2 regions of the Achromobacter sp. RT286_PF genome follow, and region 2 is predicted to be linked to the other one. Evidence: riboswitches for the same ligand, from Rfam matches in the RefSeq annotation. Region 2 holds a riboswitch; the other holds the start of a gene.

Region 1 (7,970 bases), on a different contig from region 2:
GATGCGCCTGGCCGACGCGCCCGACAAAACGCTGCGCGCGCTGGCTCAAGACATCCACCAATGGACGCTGGTGCCCAGCGGCACCGCCGGCTACAAGAAAGCCGAAGTGATGCGCGGCGGCGTCGACACGCGCGGCCTGGACCAGAAATCCATGCAAGCCAAAACCACGCCTGGGCTCTACTTCATCGGCGAAGCCGTGGATGTGACCGGCTGGCTGGGCGGCTACAACTTCCAATGGGCCTGGGCCTCCGGCGTGGCCTGCGGCAAGGCGCTGTAAGGGCGCTGTTTTCAAGGTCGTGATGACGCGATGATCGCGCAGTAATTGCGCAACGCCACATCATCATTGTTTTATCAAATAAAAATACATATCATTTGTGTTTCCTGTCTTGGCTGTCGCCGGCCGTTCTTTGGCCCTCGGCCCCGACCTTCGATCATCGACTGTCGCCGTTCCCTTGGAACAGGCGAGTCCCACGGAGACACCCATGCCCTACACCCTTCCGACGCTGCCCTACGCCTACGACGCCCTGGAGCCTCACATCGACGCCATGACGATGGAGATTCACTACAGCAAGCATCATCAAACCTATGTCACCAGCCTGAACGCGGCGCTGGATGGCGCCGGCATCAGCACGGAAGAACCCGTTGAAGCCCTGGTCGCGCGGCTGGACCAATTGCCGGAAGCCATACGCGGCGCGGTGCGCAACCATGGCGGCGGCCACGCCAACCACAGCTTGTTCTGGTCCGTGATGTCGCCCCAGGGCGGTGGTGAACCCGATGGCGCGCTGGCCGCCGCTATCGAATCCGAACTGGGTGGCCTGGCCGCCTTCCGCGAGGCCTTCACCAAAGCGGCCCTGACCCGCTTTGGCAGCGGCTGGGCCTGGCTCTCGGTCACGCCGGCCGGCAAGCTGGTGGTGGAAAGCAGCGCTAATCAGGACAGCCCTCTGATGCACGGCAATACGCCGATCCTGGGCCTGGACGTCTGGGAACACGCCTATTACCTCAAGTACCAAAACCGTCGCCCTGAATACATTGGCGCCTTCTACAATGTCGTGAATTGGCCCGAGGTGGCGCGCCGTTATGCGGCCGCAAAGGGTTAAGCCCGCTTTGTGATGGAGGCATCGGCCCCATGAACACATTCAGCCGTCACCGCGTGCGTCCCGCGGCCACCAGCATCAGCGTCTGGACCCTGGCCGTGCTGGTGTCCTGCCTGGCGATGCACCAGCTGTGGGCCTACCTGGACGTGCGCGCGGCGCACGTGGCCGACGCCCTGCTGGGCGGGCTGGTAGCGGCCGGCGCCACCGCGCTGGGCACCGTGCCCATCCTGTTCGCCCGCACCATCCCGCAAAAGGTCCAGGACAGCATGTTCGGGTTCGGCGCGGGCGTCATGCTGGCGGCCAGCGCGTTTTCCCTGGTGGTGCCGGGCATTGCGGCGGCCGAAAGCCAGGGCATGGGCCGCTGGGGCGCGGGCCTGACGGTGGGGGCGGCCATTCTGCTGGGCGCGGCGGTGCTGCTCATCATGGACCGCACGCTGCCGCACGAACATTTCATCAAGGGCCGCGAAGGCATCGAGGCGCGCCGCATGCGACGCGCCTGGTTGTTCGTTATCGCCATCACGCTGCACAACCTGCCCGAAGGCCTGGCCATCGGCGTGGGTTACGCGGGGGGCGATCCGGTGGCGGGCACCGCGTTGGCCACGGGCATTGCGATCCAGGACATTCCCGAAGGGATGGTTGTCGCGGTGGCGCTGTTGGCCGCCGGCTATAAGCGGGCCTTCGCCGTGGCGCTAGGCATGTTGTCGGGGCTGGTCGAACCGTTGGGCGCGGTGCTGGGCGCCGCCATCGTCGGCTGGTCCGTCTTGCTGCTGCCCTGGGGGCTGGGCTTTGCGGCGGGCGCCATGCTGTTTGTCATCAGCCACGAGATCATTCCCGAATCGCACCGCAAGGGGCACGAGGTCTACGCCACGTGCGGGCTGATGCTGGGCTTTGTGCTGATGATGTTGCTGGACACGGCGCTGGGCTAGCCCGGGGGTTGGTGTCCGGTTTGGCGTGGTCCACGGCAGCGGTTTGTGGCCGGGCCGCGCCAGGAAATCGCGCTTTTCCAGGCCTGGTTTTCGTTGTATGCTTGGCGCCGCTGTCACGCATGTTTGCGGGAGAGAGCGCCCCTTTCACCAGGGTCGCCGCCGAAGGCGCAATTCGCCCAGAATCGCTCAGGTAACCGATACCGCACATGCTTGCCCCGTCCCGGTTTTTACCGTGTGGATGCGGCAAAACAGTACTCTGGAGAGACCTGGCGCCGCCCCGAATTCGGGACACAGCGAGCAGCCCAGGCGCCGAAGGTGCAAACCCGCCCAGCGCGGGGCAACTCTCAGGCAAAAGGACAGAGGGGCGGAAGATTCAGCCGATGCCGTGCGGGCGCAATCCGCTTGTCACGACCGGCATTCCGTAACCCTGGCAAGCCATTGCCGTCCCGGAGTTTCCGCGCATGTCCGCAACCCTCAAACGCACCCCGCTGGCCGACGAACACATCGCCTCCGGCGCCCGAATGGTCGATTTCGGCGGCTGGGACATGCCCTTGGCCTACGGCTCGCAGCTTGAGGAACACCACGCGGTGCGCCAGGACGCCGGCATGTTCGACGTGTCGCACATGCTGAACGTGGATGTGGCCGGCCCCGATGCCTACGCCTTCCTGCAACGCCTGGTCGCCAACGACGTCGCCAAGCTGACCGTGCCCGGCAAGGCGCTGTATTCGTGCATGCTGAACCCGCAGGGCGGCGTCATCGACGACCTGATCATCTATTTCTTTGCCGCTGACGAATGGCGCGTGGTCGTTAACGCCGGCACCGCCGACAAAGACGTGGCCTGGATGCAGCGTGTGAAGCAGGCCGGCAGTTTCGACGTTGCCATCACCCCGCGCCGCGATCTGGCCATGGTGGCCGTGCAGGGCCCGAACGCCCGCGCCAAGGTCTGGGCCGCGCGCCCGGCCTGGCAAGCCGCCTCCGAAGCACTGACCCCCTTCGTTGCCGCCCGCGTGGGCGACGACACGCTCGTCGCCCGCACCGGCTACACCGGCGAAGACGGCTTTGAAATCGTCCTGCCTGCGTCCGACGTCGTGCAACTGTGGCGCGACCTTGCTGCCCAGGGCGTGCGCCCGGCGGGCCTGGGCGCGCGCGACACGCTGCGCCTGGAAGCCGGCATGAACCTGTATGGCCAGGACATGGACGAGCTGACCCAGCCCGACCAGGCCGGCCTGACCTGGACCGTGTCGCTCAAGAATGCCGAGCGCCGCTTCATCGGCCGCGACGCGCTGGAACAATTCGCCACCCCCGCCGCCTTTGTCGGCCTGAAGCTGCAAGAGCGCGGCGTGATGCGCGCCCACATGGCCGTGCGCTGCGCGCAAGGCACGGGCGAACTCACCAGCGGCACCATGTCGCCCACGCTGGGCGTGTCGATCGGCTTTGCCCGCCTGCCGCAAGGCGTGCGTCCGGGCGACACGGTCGAAGTCGACATCCGCGGCAAATGGGTGCCCGCCCTGGTCTGCAAGCTGCCCTTCGTGCGTAACGGCAAAGCCGTCGAACACTCGTAAACTCGAAGCTTCGCGCGAACGGCCGCTGCCAGTTGACGCACACGCCGCTCGCACGAGGCGCGCAACACCATTCATCTACCCGTATTCCCTAGAGGATTTCCCATGAGCCTGCCCACCGATCGCAAGTACACCCAGTCCCACGAATGGGTCAAAGCTGAAGGCGACGTGTTCGTCGTCGGCATCACCGATACCGCCCAGGACCAATTGGGCGACCTGGTTTTCGTTGGCGACGTCAAGGTTGGCGCCAAGCTGAACGCGGGCGAAACCGCCGGCGTGGTTGAGTCGGTCAAGGCCGCCTCGGACATCTACGCACCCGTCAACGGTGAAATCGTCGCCTTCAACGACGAGCTGGAAAACAACCCCAGCCTGATCAACGAATCGGCCTTCACCACCTGGATCTTCAAGATCAAGCCGGTCAACGCGGCCGATGCCGACAAGCTGCTGGACGCCGCCGGCTACGAAGCCGTCGCCAACGGCTAAGAAGCCGGTTCGAGCCGGGCGCGCCGACCTCTTGGCGCGCCGGCCTGATGCACCACCACCCGAGAGTTCCCATGTCGCGCGCCCTAGACACCCATACCGACTTCATCCCCCGCCACATCGGCCCGTCCGACGCCGACCAGGCCGCCATGCTCCAAGTGATTGGCAGCGCCAGCCTGGACGCCCTGATCGACGAAGTCGTTCCCGCCAAGATCCGCAGCCAGGCCCCGCTGGCGCTGCCGCCCTCGCGCAGCGAAACCGACGTGCTGGCCGAACTGAAGCAGATCGCGGGCCGCAACAAGGTCTTTCGCAACTACATCGGCCAGGGTTACTACGGCACGCAGACGCCAAACGTCGTGCTGCGCAACATTCTTGAGAACCCCGCCTGGTACACGGCCTACACGCCGTATCAGCCGGAGATCTCGCAAGGGCGTCTTGAAGCCCTGCTGAACTACCAGACCATGGTCGCCGACCTGACCGGGCTGGACATCTCCAACGCCTCGCTGCTGGACGAAAGCACGGCCGCCGCCGAAGCCATGACGCTGGCCCGCCGTGGCGCCAAGTCGCAAAGCCCGGTGTTCTTCATTTCGCGCCACGTGCATCCGCAGACCATCGAAGTCGTGCGCACGCGCGCCGAAGGCCTGGGGCTGGAAATCACCGTGGGCGACGAAGCGCAGGGCCTGCCGGAATGCTTCGGCGTGCTGCTGCAATACCCGCACAGCACCGGCTCGGTGTCCGACTACCGCAAGCTGGCAGAAGCCGCCCACGCGCAAGGCGCCGTGGTTGCCTGCGCCACCGACCTGCTGGCGCTGGCCCTGTTGGCCGCCCCGGGCGAGTGGGGCGCGGACATCGCCATCGGATCGGCGCAACGCTTTGGCGTGCCGTTCGGTTTTGGCGGCCCGCACGCCGGCTTCATGGCCTGCAAGGATTCCTTCAAGCGCAACATGGCCGGCCGCCTGGTCGGCGTGTCGAAAGACGCACAAGGCAACCCGGCAATGCGCCTGGCGCTGCAAACGCGCGAACAGCACATCCGCCGCGAGAAGGCCACGTCCAACATTTGCACCGCGCAGGTGCTGCTGGCCGTGATGGCCGGCATGTACGCCGTGTGGCATGGCCCCGAAGGCATCCGCCGCATTGCCCAGCGCGTGCAGCGCAGCACCGCCATCTTGCGCGCTGAACTCATCAAGCTGGGCGTGAAGGTCGTGAACGACACGTTCTTCGACACGCTGCTGCTGGAAACGGGCGCGGCCACCCCGGCCATCGTGACGGCCGCCGAGTGCGAGCACATCAACCTGCGCCGCGTCGACGGCGCGCGCCTGGCCGTGTCGCTGGACGAAACCGTCACCGTCGCCGACCTGCAAGCGCTGGTCAACGTGTTTGCCGCCGGCCTGGAACGCGATGATGTCGAACTGGACATCGACGCGCTGGACGCGGCCGCCGCCGGCGGCATTCCCGCATCGGTCGCGCGCGAAAGCGCCATCCTCAAGCACCCCGTCTTCTCCAGTGTGCAATCCGAAACCGACATGCTGCGCTACCTGCGCAAGCTGGCCGACAAGGACCTGGCGCTGGACCGCACGATGATCCCGCTGGGTTCGTGCACCATGAAGCTGAACGCCACGGCCGAGATGATCCCCATCACCTGGCCCGAATTCGCGCTGATCCACCCGTTTGCCCCCGCCTCGCAAAGCCAGGGCTACAACGAACTGATCGACCGCCTGTCCGCCGCGCTGTGCGAAATCACCGGCTACGACAACATCAGCCTGCAACCGAACTCGGGCGCGCAGGGCGAATACGCCGGCCTGCTGGCCATTCGCGGCTACCACCAGGCCAACGGCCAACATCAGCGCAACGTCTGCCTGATCCCGGCCTCGGCCCACGGCACCAACCCCGCGTCGGCGCAGTTGGCCGGCATGGACGTGGTGGTGGTGGCGTCCGATTCCAACGGCAACGTCGATCTTTCCGACCTGCGCGCCAAGATCAAGCAGGTCGGCGACAAGCTGGCCGCGCTGATGATCACCTACCCGTCCACACACGGCGTGTTCGAGGAAGCCGTCACTGAAATTTGCGACATGGTCCACCAGGCCGGCGGCCAGGTGTACCTGGACGGCGCCAACATGAACGCCATGGTCGGCGTGGCCCAGCCGGGCAAGTTCGGCTCCGACGTATCGCACCTGAACCTGCACAAGACGTTCTGCATTCCGCACGGCGGCGGCGGCCCCGGCGTGGGTCCCGTAGCGGTGCGCGCGCACCTGGCGCCGTACCTGCCGGGCGTGGTGAACGAACAGGGCAAGCTGCCCGGCGAAGCCAAGGTCGGCCCGGTGTCGGCCGCGCCGTTCGGTTCGGCCGGCATCCTGCCGATTCCGTTCGTGTACATCGCGCTGATGGGTGCCGACGGCCTGCGCCGCGCCACCGAAGTGGCCATCCTGAACGCCAACTACATTGCCACCCGCCTGCGCGACCACTATCCGGTGCTGTACGCGGGCCGCAATGGCCGCGTGGCGCACGAGTGCATTCTGGACGTGCGCCCGTTGAAGGAAACCAGCGGCATCAGCGCCGAGGACATCGCCAAGCGCCTGATGGACTACGGTTTCCACGCGCCCACCATGAGCTTCCCGGTGGCCGGCACGCTGATGGTCGAGCCCACGGAATCCGAAGGTGTGGCCGAGCTTGACCGCTTCATCGACGCGATGATCTCCATCCGCGAGGAAATCGCCCAGGTCGAGCGCGGCGAACGCGATCGCGAGGACAACGTCCTGAAGAACGCGCCGCACACCGCGCAGATGCTGTTGGCCGAAGAATGGCTGCACGACTACCCGCGCCAGCAGGCCGCCTACCCGGTGGCGTCGCTGCGCGAGGCCAAGTACTGGCCGCCCGTGGCCCGTGTGGACAACGCCTACGGCGACCGCAACCTGGTCTGCGCGTGCTTGCCGATCGAAGCCTACGCGTAGGGCATTACGCGTAGCGGCGATAAAAAAGCCTCCATCTTGCGATGGAGGCTTTTTGTTGGGCGCTTGCCCGTATCGGTATCGGCCGTACGCCTTACTTGGCCGGCGCCGCCTGAGCCGCCTCGTTGAAGTCTTCGGCGATGCTGATGAACGTGTTCAACAGGATTTGCAGGTTGTCCTTGCCGATCCCGCCTTCCGCGTTCATGTCCATTTGCAGCACGGCCTGGTTCTTGTTGTCCAGGTAGGCGCGGGTCCAGCGGTATTCCTGGTTCCAGCTGTTGATGGTCTTCAGCGACATCGGCTTCTTGGTCTTGTACGTGGCCGTCATGACCAGGTCCAGGCACTTTTCAGTGAAGTCGTTGCACAGGAATTCCAGGCGCAGGTCGCTGGCGCCGGTGGTGCCCGGATCCAGGATCAGCACGGGGCCTTCGTCGCCATCCTGCTTGTTGGCGGTGATGCCCATGTCGTCCAGCAGGGCGCTGACGGTGTCCAGGCTGAAGTCCTGCATCACGCCGACGGCGGGCGTTGCGCCTTCGGCCGGCTCTTGTTCGCTCATGCCGGGCATGGACTCTTCTTCGTCGTCGCCCATGGAATTCATGCCGGCGGCGCCAAGCAGGCCGCTGAACAATTCGTCGGCGGGAATTTCCTTGCCGTTCAGGTTGCCCATGCCGTCCGCGAACGTGAACTTGCCAACGATGTTGTCGCCGTCGTTCTTGCCCACGTTGAACATTTCAGCCATGCCCGACATCTGGCGCACGGTCTGGTCGGCGTCCTCGGCGGCCTTCTCCGGGCTCAGCCCTTCTTTCTTGACGGCGTATTGCGCGACCAGGTCCTGCACCATCGGCTTGGAAATGATCAGCGTGGCGTCGATGCGCTTGATGGCCTTGGCGGCAATTTCCTGCGGCGTCAGGTTCTTGACGTCCGGCGGGTTGGCCAGGTCCAGCGTGAAGTTCAGCTTGCTTTCGC
Region 2 (7,970 bases):
CGCGCCAGGAACATGTGCGCAAAGCTGCGCGACAGGCCACAGGCGGCAGTGGCCAGGCTCCAGAAGGCCACGCCGATGGCAATGATTTTCGGGCGCGAATAGCGGTCGGCCAACAAGGCGATGGGGATGCCCATGACGGCGTAGAACAGCGAGAACGCCAAGCCGTGCAGCAGGCTGAACTGCGTGTCGGACAGTTGCAGATCGTGCTTGATGGGTTCGATCATCAGCGCCAGGATCTGTCTGTCGACGAAGGAAAATATGTACGCTAGCATGCATATCACGACGACGTACCACTCGTAGGCGTAGCTTCGTTTCGTCAGTGGCGGCAGCGTCGCGTCAGTCATGTTTTTCCCTTGTTTTCCTTAGTCTTGTCCATCGTTTGTAGGTCTTTGCGCAGCGGGACTCTATACGCCGCGCGCAACGACTATTCCCACCGCGCAGGAAAGCATGTTCAACGACACCTATCCGCTGAACCGCCATTGCTTGCTGGACTCGGGCAACGCCGCCGAGGTCAAGGACCAGGTCAGCCAGCACCTCTGGTCGCACCGCATGTGCGTGGCTCAGGGCAAACCCTTGCAATCGCGGCTGTATGGCGTGTTCTTCGGCAACGCGGCGCTATTTGACCTGCACTACGGCGCCGAAGTCGAAATCGACGCGGGCGACATCTCCAGCTACTACCTGATCCGCATCACGCTGCAAGGCTCGGGCCTGGTCACGCTGGGCAAGCGCAGTGCGTCCATGCAAGCGGGCAGCCTCACCATTTCGTCGCCGTCCGAACCCAGCGTGATCAGCATCGGCCGCGACTGCCGCAACCTGATCCTGCGTGTCGAGCGGCAAGCGCTGGAACATCAATTGCAACGCCTGCTGGACCGCCCCATCAAGCACGCGCTGGTGTTCGACCTGGAAGCGCCGCCCGATTCCCCCGGCCTTGCCGCCGTGCGCGAAACACTGGACTACCTATGCCGCCTTTATCAGCACCCCGCCATTGACGGCGTCACGCAGACGCTTGCGGCCGGCTTTTCCGACTACCTGCTGGCGCTGCTGCTGACCCAACTGCCGCACAACTATTCCGACGCGTTGCGCGCCGACCACCGCCAGCCCCTGCCTCAGCATGTGCGCGCCGCGCGCGACTACATCGAAAGCCATGTCGACGAAGCGATTTCATTGGCGGACCTGGCGGCGCACTGCGGCGTGTCGGTGCGAACGCTGCAAAACGGCTTCACGCAGTTTCTCAAGCAAAGCCCCAGCGACTACGTGCGCAACCACCGCCTGGCCCTGGTGCACGCCGCGCTGGAACAGGCGCGCGGCGGCGACAGCGTGACCGATATCCTGCTGCGCCACGGCGTCAGCAGCTTCGGCCATTTCGCCACGCATTACCGCAAGCGCTACGGCTGCCTGCCGTCGGACACGCTGCGTCGGCCTCGCCCTTAACGCGCCGTCACACTCCCCAGCAGCCACTGGTGTCCCCTGCCCGCGCGGCCGCGACACGCTGCCTGCGCTGCCCAAATCCCTTGCCGGATCGGAACGGCGCTTGCGCGTTTGGCGCAGCCCAGGCGCCACGCCGCCGCTAGGATCAAGCCTTCAAAGAAGGAGCTTGATCATGCGAATCAGCGTAATTGGCGGCGGCCACGGCTGCTACGCGGCCGCGGCCGAACTTGCCGAAAACGGACACGAGGTGTGCTGGTGGCGCCGCGACGACGCCGCGTTCGACGGTTTGCGACAGGCTGGCGCGCTGACTGTCACCGACTATCGCGGCACGCGCCAGGTTCCGTTGGGCCAGGGTCCCGGCCACCTGGCGCTGCAAGGCTCGCTGAAGGCCGCGCTGACTGACGCGCGGGTGGTCGTCATCCCCCTGCCCTCGACCACGCACGATGCGCTGGCGCCCATGCTGGCCCCGCTGTTGCAGGACGGGCAGGTGGTGTTCCTGCCGCCCGGCACCTTTGGCAGCTACCTGTTTGCGCGCGCGCAGCGGGACGCCGGCAATCCCGCCCGCGTGGCCTTTGCCGAGACGGGCACCCTGCCCTACCTGGCGCGCAAACACGGCAACACGGTCGTCATCAGCGGCTACGCCACGCGCTTGCCCACCGGCGTGTTCCCCAGCCGGCTGACCGACGACGCGCTGGCGTTGCTGGGCCAGGTCTACCCCAGCATCGAGCCCATCGAAGACGGATTGGCGGGCGCCTTGATGAACGCCGGCCCCATCATCCATCCGCCGCTCATCATGATGAACGCGGGCCCCCTGGAGCATTTCGATAAGTGGGACATCCACAACGAAGGCACCCAGCCATCAATCCGCCGCGTTACCGACGCGCTGGACGCCGAACGCATCGCCATCCGCGAGGCGCTGGGCTATGCCGCGCCGCACTTTCCGCTGGCCGACCACTACGCCACGGAAGGCGATGAATGGATGTACGGCCGTGGCGCGCACGGCAAGCTGACCGACAGTGGCGACTGGCGTGAAGCCATCGACCTGCACACGCACCGCTACATGCTTGAGGACACGCGGCTGGGCCTGTCCTTGCTGGTGTCCACGGGGCGCTGGGCGGGCGTGCCGACGCCGGTGGCGCAAGGCTTGCTAAGCATTGCCGGCGCCATCACCGGCCGCGATCTTTACGCCGAGGGCCGCACGCTGGAAAGTCTCGGCCTGGACCGCCTGTCGCGCGCCGGCATGGCTGAATTGCTGAAACAAGGATGCTGACCATGGAAGACAGAATCTGCGTGATCGGCGCCGGGCGCATGGGGGAAGGCATCACGCTGTCGTACATCCACGCGGGACGCGCCGTGACACTGGTCGACATCAAGCCCAGGACTCAGGCGGAACAAGCCGATCACCACGCGCGCGTGCTGGCGAACCTGCGGCGCGAATTGGGCACGCTAAGCCGGCTTGGCCTGCTGGATGACCAGCAGGCCGACACCGCCATGCAGCGCGTGCGCCTGTGCGGCCGCGACGACGCCGTGGCCGACCTGCAACGCGCGCGCATCATCTTCGAAGCCGTGCCGGAACGCCTGGACGCCAAGCGCGACACCTTCGCCTGGCTGGGCCGCGTGTGCGCGCCGGACACCGTGATTGCGTCAACCACGTCCACGTTCCTGGTGACCGAGCTGGCCGAATTGATGCCAGGCCCCGAGCGTTTTTTGAACGCGCACTGGCTCAACCCCGCCTATCTGATTCCGCTAGTCGAAGTCAGCGCCGGGCCGCGCACCGCCGACGCCGCCCTGCAAGCGTTGCTGGCCGTGCTGCGCCAAACCGGCAAGACGCCCGTGCAATGCGCGCCCACGGCGGGCTACATCGTGCCACGCATCCAGGCCCTGGCCATGAACGAGGCCGCGCGCATGGTCGAGGAAGGCGTGGCCAGCGCCGAAGATATCGACACCGCCGTGCGCCTGGGATTCGGCTTGCGGTTTTCGGTGCTGGGCCTGTTGGAGTTCATCGACTGGGGCGGCGGCGACATCCTGTACTACGCATCGCGCTACCTTGAAGCCCAGATCGGCCCACGCTTTGCATCGCCCGACGTCATCGCCAAAAACATGGAGCAAGGCCGCAACGGCTTGCGCGATGGCAAGGGCTTCTACGACTACGCCGACCTGGATGTGGACGCCTACAAGATGCAGCGCCTGGGACAGCTGTGCAAAAGGCTGGAGGTCATGGGGCTATTGCCGCGTTTTGATGGAGCCCACACGGCGGCGGGCACGGAAGCTTGACGGCTGACAGGGGCCGGCGACGGCCTTCCGCCTGCCACTGTCTTCTGCCTGTTTCAGTTCGCTTGCGCGCGGGCTTCGGATTGCGTTTCCGGGGCCGATCCCGAATCCGTTCCCGTTCCCGTATCCGTTCTTGCTTCCGCCGCCGTTTCCCCTTCAAGAATGCGATACGCCAGCCGCACGCGGGCGTCGTTCGGAATGTTCCGATTCGCCAGGATCACCACGCCGATTTTCCTGGCCGGCACAAACGCCACGTAGGCGCCAAAGCCGTTGGTGGAACCCGTCTTGTTGATCCACACATCGGCACGCGGGGGCTGCGGCGGGGTCAGGGCCTTGGCCGGGTGGCTCTGGCTGTTCAACGTGCCGGCATTGGCCGCCAACAGCGCCTTGAGCGTCACCGGATACGCCAGTTGTTCCCAGGCCAGGTCCTGCGTCATTCCACCCACGTCGTAGTAGCCCACATGCGTATCGGCCAAGGCCTTGGATAGCACGGCGTCGTTGACGACGGCCTTGGCGACCTTCGCATCGCGGGCGGCCTTGGCGCCGAATTCCGCGGGCGCTGACGCCACGCCCATGTTCGCGTCCACGAAGCGGATCAGGTCGCTGGCGCTGGTCTTGACGCCGTAGGCTTCGTCGGCCAGCACGCCCGGGTTCACACGCACCGGCGCGTTCTGTTTGTTGTAGCCCTGCGCGTAGTCGCCCATCTTGGCGGCGGGCACGTGGATATAGGTGTTGGTCAGGCCCAGTTTGGGCAACAGCGTCTTCTCCATGGCCTGCGCATAGGGCTGGCCCAGGCTCTTGGCCGCCACCACGCCCAGCATGCCAATGCTGGGGTTGGCATACGTGCGGTAGGTGCCCGGTGCGTAGCGCGGCGTCCACGCCGACAGGTAGGCCATCAGTTGGGCATCGTCGCGCACCGTGTCCGGCACTTGCAGCGGGAAGCCGCCGCCCGTGTGCGTGCCCAGGTGGATCAGGGTCAGCTTGCCAAATTCCGTGCCTTGCAAGGCAGGCACGAAGCGCGCCGGGCTGTCGGTCAGCGACAGCTTGCCCAGCGCCTGGGCGTAGGTCGCCAGCGTCGCGGTAAAGGTCTTGCTGATCGAGCCCAGCTCAAACAGCGTGTCGCGGCTGACGGGCGCGTGCGTTTGCAGCGAGGCCACGCCATAGCTGCGAAATTCATGCCGCCCTTCGCGCGTGACGGCGATGGCCAGGCCCGCCACGTCGTACTCGCGCATTACCGCATGCACGGCGTCGTCGATGCCGGCGCCGGGGGCCACCGGCTCGGCCGACGCCAACGAAACCAGGGCGCCGCTGGCCATCACGGCCAGCGTTTGCAAAACAGTGCGTCGCGCGGCGCGAAAACTCATTCCTATCGTCCTATTCGGTTCACGCCGGCCCAACGGCGCACGCGACATAGTACTAACCCTGAAGCAAATGCGACATGAACTTAGCTATTCTCTACCCCGTCGATTCAAAACCGCGCAGAAGAGACCGGCCCTGGCGGCCGGCGCCGACGGAGCAACCGCCCCGGAAACTCTCAGGCAACAGGACTGCGCGCGTATAGACAATCTGGAGAGAGGCGCCGTGCGCGCCCACCGAAGGGGAACCCGCCGCCCGCGCGGGTGAAACTCTCAGGTACCAAAGACAGATGGGGTGCCGCGTCCACATTGGTCGCGGCCACCCTGTCTGGAGCCACCATGCCCCGCATCGCCATCATTGGCGCCGGTATCACCGGCGTCACGTCCGCCTATGCCCTGTCGAACCTGGGATACGCGGTCACCGTCTACGACCGCCAACGCTATCCCGCCATGGAAACGTCCTATGCCAACGGCGGCCAGCTATCCGCCAGCAACGCCGAAGTCTGGAACAGCACGGCCACGATCATCAAAGGGCTACGCTGGATGCTGCGCAAAAACGCGCCGCTGTTGCTGAACCCCCGCTTCAGCTGGCACAAGTATTCGTGGCTGGCGCAGTTCATGGCGCAAATTCCCAACTACCGCGACAACACCATCGCCACCACGCGCATGGCCATCGAAGCGCGCCGGCATCTGTTCGACATGGCCGAGGCGGAAGGCATCGACTTCGACCTGGAGCGCCGGGGCATCCTGCACATCTACCACGACGCCAACAGCTTCAAGGCCGCGCATCGCTCCAACGCGCTGCTGCAAGCCGGCGGCCTGGACCGCTACGCAGTCACCGCCGACGAAGCGCGCGCCATCGAACCCGCCATGCAAACCGGATGCCACGGCGGTTTCTACACACCATCGGACGCCACCGGCGACATCCACAAGTTCACGCGCGGTCTGGCCCAGGCATGCGAACGCCGTGGCGTCACGTTCGTGCACGATGCCGACATCGACAACATCCAACGCCACGACCGCCCTTACGTGCTGGACATCCGCCGCGACGGCGGCACCCAGCGCGAACGGCACGAAGCGGACGCCATCGTCGTATGCGCGGGCGCGGCCAGCAGAAAGTTCGCCCGCCTGCTGGGAGATTCCATCAACATCTATCCGGTCAAGGGCTATTCGATCAGCGTGCACCTGGACGACGCCGACAGCCAGGGCGCCGCGCCCCGCGTCAGCCTGCTGGACGAAGCCGCGAAGATCGTCACCAGCCGCCTGGGCGACCGCTTTCGCGTGGCGGGTACGGCGGAATTCAACGGCTTCAACATGGACATTCGTGCCGAACGCGTGCAGCCGCTGATCGACTGGACGCGTAAACACTTCCCCAACATCAACACCACGCGCGTCGTGCCGTGGTGCGGCCTGCGCCCCATGACCCCCAACATGATGCCGCGCGTGGGGCCGGGCAAACGCCCGGGCGTGTTCTACAACACGGGGCACGGACACCTGGGGTGGACGTTGTCAGCCGCGACGGCGCAGGTGCTTGCGCAAAGCGTCAGGGCGGCGTTGCCGGCGTCACCAACAGCGTATAGGGGTTGATCGCGCCGCCGTCGTAGATGCCGTAATGCAAATGCGGCGGCGTGCCTCGCGCGTTGCCGGTGTTGCCGACGTAGCCCAGCACGTCTCCGGGGGCCACCAGCTGCCCCCGTTCAATATCGGCGTAGCCATCCAGGTGCGCGTAGTAATGGCGCTGGCGTCCGGGCCCGAGCACCCACACGACCTGGCCGCCCAGGTTGTTCGTGCCAACCTGCATGACCACGCCTTCCGTGGTGGACAGCACAGGCGTGCCGCGCGCGGCAAAGATGTCGATGCCTTCGTGTTGGCGGCCGCCGGACCGGGCCGCGCCCCAAGTGTCGGTCAAGCGTCTGGCGGACACGCCCTGTACCGGTACGGGCAAGGATGACGGGGCTTGTTGCCAGGCCAGCCGCGCCATATGCCACGGTGCGCGTGCGGCGTCGGGCAGGCGGGGCCACGCCCACGCAGCAAGCCAGACAAATAAGCCCAGGATGACGAGGCGCCAGAGGAAGCGCAATACAGGATTAACGGTCATGCAAGGTTCGACGGCGGGCTGGCCGAGGGGTTCCCGAGGGGGTTCCCGAGGGGTTCCCGAGGGGTTTCCGAGGGGTTTCCGAGTGGTTTCCGAGTGGGTGCCCGAGTGGCTTCAAAGGGGCTTCAAAGTGGCCTGTTGCGCCGGCTATCAAGATCGCCCGCGGTTGCCCCGCCTATGCAAACACCAGGCATACCGGTGTTGGCGTCTGCGCTGCCACTTCCATGTCGCTTAGCTGCCCTGTTGCCGCATCGATGCGCAGGCGCAGGATGGAGTCGCCCTTTTGGTTCAGCGCGTACAGGCTGCCGCCGTCTGGCGCCAGGGTAAGTGCGCGGGGGAAGCGCAGCCCTTCGGCCCAGGTTTGTACGCGGCGTAATGCGCCATCCTTGGCAACGGCGAAGACGGCGATGCTGTCGGCTTGCGCGTGGTCGTTGTCGACGCGGCGGGTAGAGGCGTACAAGAAGCGGCCGGACGGGTGGACAAGCAACGCCGCCGCGTTGCCCGCGCCGGTGAATCCGGGCGGTGTGGCGGGGACCAGGTGGCGCTGCGCCAGCACCCGGCCGGCGTGGGCGTCGTAGCCGAAGCACGCGATTGAGGCGTCAAGTTCGTTCAAGACGTATAACAGCGCGCCATCGGGGTGCAGCGCAAGATGGCGTGGCCCGCCGCCCGCGGGCAGCGTCGTGCGCTCGGACAGCGACAGATTGCCATCCTTGAACGTGAACAGATTGATGCGATCGCTGCCCAGATCGGTGGCCAGGACGCGCTGGCCGGTGGAGTCGAACAGCACCATGTGCGGATGCGCGGATTGCTGTTCGGGGCGC

What was found. A riboswitch is a leader RNA that binds a small molecule or an ion and turns the genes downstream of it on or off. The one in region 2 is predicted to bind glycine.
Region 1: it holds a riboswitch for glycine, as region 2 does, so the genes downstream of both, gcvT (glycine cleavage system aminomethyltransferase GcvT) here and AC6LJY_RS23570 (D-amino acid dehydrogenase) in region 2, are expected to answer to the same signal.

The regions. Positions count from the first base shown of each region.
Region 1 covers NZ_JCBAMR010000007.1:145,721-153,690, forward strand. The annotation lists gene AC6LJY_RS08860 (BaiN/RdsA family NAD(P)/FAD-dependent oxidoreductase) at 1-277, shown strand, start outside; gene AC6LJY_RS08865 (superoxide dismutase) at 483-1,097, shown strand; gene AC6LJY_RS08870 (ZIP family metal transporter) at 1,127-2,020, shown strand; glycine riboswitch at 2,137-2,233, shown strand; glycine riboswitch at 2,267-2,390, shown strand; gene gcvT (glycine cleavage system aminomethyltransferase GcvT) at 2,482-3,582, shown strand; gene gcvH (glycine cleavage system protein GcvH) at 3,685-4,062, shown strand; gene gcvP (aminomethyl-transferring glycine dehydrogenase) at 4,134-7,007, shown strand; gene AC6LJY_RS08890 (DUF945 family protein) at 7,099-7,970, opposite strand, start outside.
Region 2 covers NZ_JCBAMR010000040.1:18,700-26,669, forward strand. The annotation lists gene AC6LJY_RS23545 (spinster family MFS transporter) at 1-344, opposite strand, end outside; gene AC6LJY_RS23550 (AraC-like ligand-binding domain-containing protein) at 448-1,431, shown strand; gene AC6LJY_RS23555 (NAD/NADP octopine/nopaline dehydrogenase family protein) at 1,601-2,698, shown strand; gene AC6LJY_RS23560 (3-hydroxybutyryl-CoA dehydrogenase) at 2,692-3,702, shown strand; partial or broken gene ampC (class C beta-lactamase) at 3,855-5,015, opposite strand; glycine riboswitch at 5,169-5,259, shown strand; glycine riboswitch at 5,260-5,354, shown strand; gene AC6LJY_RS23570 (D-amino acid dehydrogenase) at 5,394-6,641, shown strand; gene AC6LJY_RS23575 (peptidoglycan DD-metalloendopeptidase family protein) at 6,598-7,152, opposite strand; gene AC6LJY_RS23580 (lactonase family protein) at 7,325-7,970, opposite strand, start outside.